Variovorax paradoxus: one gene and its partner. Each later gene encodes a partner of the first gene's protein in a complex. Links are inferred from orthologs where the notes say so. Each region holds a gene or a part of one and is shown in the gene's direction. Other genes may lie near its edges.

Region 1 (2,890 bases):
TCCTGTCCTCCAGCGCCAGCCACGCGGCGGCGTTGAAAGACGGCGACATCATCTTCCACACCTCGCGTTCGGCGCAGAGCATCGCGGTGCAGCGCGCCACCGGCTCGCGCTACAGCCACATGGGCATCGTGCTGTTGCGGGGCGGCAAGCCTTATGTGTTCGAGGCGGTGTCGACGGTGCGCTACACGCCGCTTGCGCAATGGACCGCGCGCGGCAACGGCGGGCACTACGTGGTGAAGCGGCTGCGCAATGCCGACACGCTACTGACACCAGGCGCAGTGGCCAAACTGCGCGCGGGCACCTCTGACTTCGAAGGGCGGCCCTACGACCTGACCTTCGAATGGTCCGACAAGCGCATCTACTGCTCCGAACTCGTGTGGAAGCTCTACCAGCGCGCGCTGGGCGTGCGCATCGGCGAGCTGCAGAAGATCCGCGAATTCAACCTGGGCGACCCTGCGGTGCGCGCCAAGATGCGCGAGCGCTATGGCGACAAGGTGCCGATGGACGAGCCGGTGATCTCGCCGGTGGCGATGTTCGAATCGCCGCTGCTCGTGACCGTCGAAACCCGCTGACCGGATCTCCCCCGCACGGGCACACGCCGCCCGACCGCGAGACAATCGTGGCCGTGAGTTCACAGACCCAGCCACCGTCACCTGCGACACCGCCGATCCGCCGCATCGCGCACCTCGACATGGACGCCTTCTACGCGTCGGTCGAGCTGCTGCGCTATCCGCAGCTCAAGGGCCTGCCGGTGGTGATCGGCGGCGGGCGGCGGCGCGTGGACGAAGCCATCCGCAACCTGCCCGAGGGCGGCACGCTGGCCGACATTCCGGTCGAGTCCTTTCCGCTGCTGAAGGACTACACCGGCCGCGGCGTGATCACCACCGCCACCTACCCGGCGCGGCAGTTCGGCGTGGGCTCGGCCATGGGGCTCATGAAGGCGGCCAAGCTGTGCCCGCAGGCCATCATCCTGCCGGTGGACTTCGACGAGTACCGGCGCTATTCGCGCGCCTTCAAGAACCTCATCCTGGAGGTCGCGCCGCTCATGGAAGACCGCGGCGTGGACGAGGTGTACATCGACTTCACCGACGTGCCCGGCGGCCAGCGCGACGGCGGGCGCTCGCTGGCACGACTGCTGCAAAAAGCCATCTTCGATGCCACCGGCCTGACCTGCTCCATCGGCGTGGCGCCCAACAAGCTCATCGCCAAGATGGCGAGCGAGTTCAACAAGCCCAACGGTATCTCCATCGTCTACGAGGACGATCTCGAATCGCGCATCTGGCCGCTGCCCTGCCGCAAGGTGAACGGCATCGGCCCCAAGGCCGACGAGAAGCTCAAGCGCTTCGGCATCGAAACGGTGGGCCAGCTCGCGGCGCGCGACCGCGACTGGCTCATTGCCACCTTCGGCAAGGCCACCGGCGCATGGATGCACGAGGTGGCCTGGGGCCGCGACAACCGGCCGGTGGTGACCGAGAGCGAGCCCGTGTCGATGAGCCGCGAGACCACCTTCGACCGTGACCTGCACGCGGTGCGCGACCGCGCCGAGCTGGGCGCGATCTTCACGCAGCTGTGCGAGCAGCTCGCCGCCGACCTGCAGCGCAAGGGCTACGTGGGCAAGACCATCGGCATCAAGCTGCGTTACGACGATTTCAAGATCGCCACGCGCGACCAGACCATCGACCGCTTCACGGACGACGCGAAGACCATCCGCCACACGGGCGGTCTGTGCCTCAAACGCGTGCCGCTGGAGCGCCCGCTGCGCCTCCTGGGCGTGCGCGTAGGCGCGCTGGCAAAGGCGGGCAGCCCCGAGGCGCTGGCGCCCGCCGGGGCCGGTGCGCATCGCGCCGCGTCGGAACCGGCGGCGACCACCGCGTCGCTGTTCTGAACACGCCATGGTGAAACGCTGGCTGCGGCGCATCGCCTTCACGCTGCTGGGCTTCGTTGCGCTGGTCGGCCTCTACGTGGCCACGGCCTGCGTGCTGGTGTTCTGGCCGGCCAATGCGAAGCCATCGAACGATGCAACCGCCGACGTGCAGGCCTGGGTGCTGAGCAACGGCGTGCACACCGACTACGTGTTCCCCATCCGATCGGCCACCGTCGACTGGCTGCAGGTGTTCCCGCTGAAAGACTTCAAGGCGCCACCGCCCGATGCCGAGTTCATCGCCATCGGCTGGGGCGACCGCGAGTTCTACCTGAACACGCCCACCTGGGGCGACCTGACGGCGGCGCGCGCCTTCGGGGCTCTGTCGGGCGGCAACCGCGCGCTGATGCATGTGAGCTACCTGCGGCGCAACCAGCTGGGGCGCGGCGCCTACAGCCTGCCGCTCTCGCAGGCGCAGTACGCGCAACTGGCCGGCTACGTGCGCGCCACGCTGCCCTCGGGCCAGGCCACGCCCATTGCGGGCGCGCACTACGACAGCCAGGACGCCTTCTACCAAGCCGAAGGCGGCTACAACCTCTTCGAGACCTGCAACACCTGGACTGGGCGCGGTCTGCGGCGCTCGGGCGTCACCGTCAGCCGCTGGACGCCCTTCGACTTCACGGTGACCTGGCACCTGAAGCCGGCACGGCCCTGAGCGACGAAGCTCAAGGCTTGGGCACGCCGGCCGACCACTGCGGCCAGTTCGCAACGATGTGATCGACCACGCGGCTGCCCACCAGCTCGATGTTTTCCACCGTCTCGGCAAAGCCGCCGGCCGTTTCGCCCGGTGCAGGGTCCAGGTGCTGCAGCGTGGTTTCCTTCGGGCTGCCCTGGTCGAAGTTGACGGCGCCGCGCAGGCTCATCACGCGGTCGGTGCCGTGGGTACGCTTGATCACGAGGGTGATGGCGGCCGCTTCCATTTCGGTGATGACGTAGTCGTCGGCACCGTAGAGCTTGGCGATGTACTGC
Region 2 (3,045 bases), 1.7 Mb from region 1 along the record:
CACGCCGAGCAATTCGTCTCGGATGTGGTCAAAGCCTATCAGCGCAAGACTTTCGATGAGTTCAAGGAGCGCTACCACTCGCTCGATCTGTTGCTGATCGACGATGTGCAGTTCTTCGCCAACAAGGACCGGACGCAGGAAGAGTTCTTCAACGCGTTCGAGGCCCTGCTCGCCAAGAAGTCGCACATCGTGATGACCAGCGACACCTATCCGAAGGGGCTGGCGGACATCCACGAACGCCTGGTTTCGCGCTTCGATTCGGGCCTCACGGTGGCCATCGAGCCGCCCGAGCTTGAAATGCGCGTGGCCATCCTGATCAACAAGGCACGTGCCGAATCGGCCGAAATGCCGGAAGAAGTGGCCTTCTTCGTCGCCAAGAACGTGCGCTCGAATGTGCGCGAGCTCGAAGGGGCGCTGCGCAAGATCCTGGCGTATTCGCGCTTCAACCAGAAGGAGATCTCGATCGCCCTGGCGCGCGAGGCGCTGCGCGACCTGCTGTCGATCCAGAATCGGCAGATCTCCGTCGAGAATATCCAGAAGACGGTGGCCGACTACTACAAGATCAAGGTCGCCGACATGTACAGCAAGAAACGCCCGGCCAGCATTGCGCGGCCGCGGCAGATCGCGATGTACCTGGCCAAGGAGCTCACGCAGAAAAGCCTGCCGGAAATCGGTGAGCTGTTCGGTGGGCGCGACCACACGACGGTGCTGCACGCGGTGCGCAAGATCTCGGGCGAGCGCCAGCAGCTCACCGAGCTCAACCAGCAGCTCCACGTGCTCGAGCAGACGCTCAAGGGCTGACCGCCGAATGTCATCAAGGGTGCCCCTCGCGACAGCGGAGAATGGCGTCTTACAAGCTGATTCAAAGAGATAGAGAAGAGGAAGAAGACATGATCGTTTTGAAGGCAAACCAAGACAAAGTCCTCGCCGCGCTGCAGTCGGTGGCGGGCATCGTCGAGCGGCGTCACACCTTGCCGATCCTGGCGAACGTGCTGATCCGCAAGACCGGCGGCCAGCTGCAGCTGACCACCAGCGACCTCGAAATCCAGATCCGCACCACCGCCGAGCTCGGTGGCGACGAAGGCAACTTCACCACCACCATCGGCGCGCGCAAGCTGATCGACATCCTGCGCACCATGCCGGCCGACCAGACCGTGAGCCTCGAATCGAGTGCGAGCAAGCTGGTGCTCAAGGGCGGCAAGAGCCGTTTCACGCTGCAGTCGCTGCCCGCCGAAGACTTTCCGCTGGTGCAGGAAGCCGCCAATTTCGGCCCCGTGTTCAGCGTGCCGCAAAAAACGCTGAAAGACCTGCTCTCGCAGGTGTCGTTCGCCATGGCCGTGCACGACATCCGCTACTACCTGAACGGCATCCTGTTCGTTGCCGAAGGCAAGCAGCTGAGCCTGGTGGCCACCGACGGTCACCGCCTGGCGTTCTCGTCGGCCACGCTCGACGTCGAAGTGCCGCGCCAGGAAGTCATCCTGCCGCGCAAGACCGTGCTCGAAATGCAGCGCCTGCTGTCCGACGCCGAAGGCGCCATCGAGATGCAGTTCGCGAACAACCAGGCCAAGTTCAGCTTCGGCGGCATGGAGTTCGTCACCAAGCTGGTCGAGGGCAAGTTCCCCGACTACAACCGCGTCATCCCGAAGAACCACAAGAACACCGTCACGCTGGGCCGCGCGCCGCTCCTGGCCAGCCTGCAGCGCACCGCCATCCTGACCAGCGAGAAGTTCAAGGGCGTGCGCCTGAACATCGAGCCGGGCACGCTGCGCATCGCGTCGAACAACGCCGAGCAGGAAGAAGCCCAGGACGAGCTCGACATCGACTACGGCGGCGACGCCATCGAAATCGGCTTCAACGTGACCTACCTGATCGACGCGCTGTCGAACATGGACCAGGACATGGTCAAGCTGGACCTTGCCGACTCCAACAGCTCGGCCTTGTTAACCATCCCCGAGAACGCATCTTTCAAGTACGTCGTGATGCCGATGCGTATCTAGAAAACACACCACACAGCGCCTTGCGCATACAGCCCGCGGCCCTCCGCGGGTTTGCGCTTTCAAGAGGCTGCGAATTGAGCTTTTGAGAGCCCGAAATATCACGTGAATGCCGTGAGAGTTAGAGGAATATCCGAATGAGTGCTGAAGAAAACAAGCCCGACGTGCCCCACACCGAGCCCGTCTACATCCCCGAGATCGACACCGTGGCCCCCGACACCAGCTACGGCGAAGGCTCCATCACGATCCTCGAAGGGCTTGAAGCCGTGCGCAAGCGCCCCGGCATGTACATCGGCGACACCTCCGACGGCACCGGCCTGCACCACCTGGTGTTCGAAGTCGTCGACAACTCCATCGACGAGGCGCTGGCCGGCCATTGCGACGACATCGTCGTGACCATCCACAGCGACAACTCGATCTCCGTTACCGACAACGGCCGCGGCATCCCGACCGGCGTGAAGATGGACGACAAGCACGAGCCCAAGCGCTCGGCTGCGGAAATTGCGCTCACCGAACTGCACGCCGGCGGCAAGTTCAACCAGAACAGCTACAAGGTCTCGGGCGGCCTGCACGGCGTGGGCGTGAGCTGCGTGAACGCGCTGAGCGTGATGCTGCGCCTCGTGGTGCGCCGCGAAGGCAAGATCCACGAACTCGAATTCAGCCGCGGCTTCGTGCAGAACCGCCTGCTCGAGACGGTGAACGGCGTCGAAGTCTCGCCCATGAAGATCATCGGCGACACCGACAAGCGCGGCACCGAGGTGCACTTTCTGCCCGACACGCAGATCTTCAAGGAGAACTCGGACTTCCACTACGAGATCCTCAGCAAGCGCCTGCGCGAACTGAGCTTCCTGAACAACGGCGTGCGCATCCGCCTGAAGGACGAGCGCACCGGCAAGGAAGACGACTTCTCCGGCGCCGGCGGCGTGCGCGGCTTCGTGGAGTTCATCAACAAAGGCAAGACCGTCCTGCACCCGAACTCGTTCTACGCAGAGGGCGAGCGCCCGGCCGACACCTACGGCGGCATCCCCGGCACGCACATCGGCGTCGAAGT

What was found.
Region 2: the proteins of NWF24_RS24525 (region 1) and dnaN are in contact, whole or in part, in a solved structure (PDB 1OK7), measured with the Escherichia coli proteins. The link is inferred for Variovorax paradoxus from one-to-one orthologs.

The regions. Positions count from the first base shown.
Region 1 is NZ_CP102931.1:5,184,711-5,187,600, forward strand. What follows is about bases 1-2,788. They hold NWF24_RS24525 (Y-family DNA polymerase), read left to right. Parts: upstream 1-691; coding sequence 692-1,885; downstream 1,886-2,788. Other genes in these bases: NWF24_RS24520 (YiiX family permuted papain-like enzyme), read left to right, coding at 1-572; NWF24_RS24530 (TIGR02117 family protein), read left to right, coding at 1,893-2,576; NWF24_RS24535 (purine-nucleoside phosphorylase), read right to left, coding at 2,587-2,788. Also shown: more of NWF24_RS24535, read right to left, coding at 2,789-2,890. UniProt on the Escherichia coli protein: Poorly processive, error-prone DNA polymerase involved in translesion repair and untargeted mutagenesis. Copies undamaged DNA at stalled replication forks, which arise in vivo from mismatched or misaligned primer ends.
Region 2 is NZ_CP102931.1:6,893,617-6,896,661, reverse strand. The notes cover bases 1-2,943. They hold dnaN (DNA polymerase III subunit beta), read left to right. Parts: upstream 1-890; coding sequence 891-1,997; downstream 1,998-2,943. Other genes in these bases: gyrB (DNA topoisomerase (ATP-hydrolyzing) subunit B), read left to right, coding at 2,132-2,943; dnaA (chromosomal replication initiator protein DnaA), read left to right, coding at 1-801. Outside these bases: more of gyrB, read left to right, coding at 2,944-3,045. UniProt on the Escherichia coli protein: Confers DNA tethering and processivity to DNA polymerases and other proteins. Acts as a clamp, forming a ring around DNA (a reaction catalyzed by the clamp-loading complex) which diffuses in an ATP-independent manner freely and bidirectionally along dsDNA.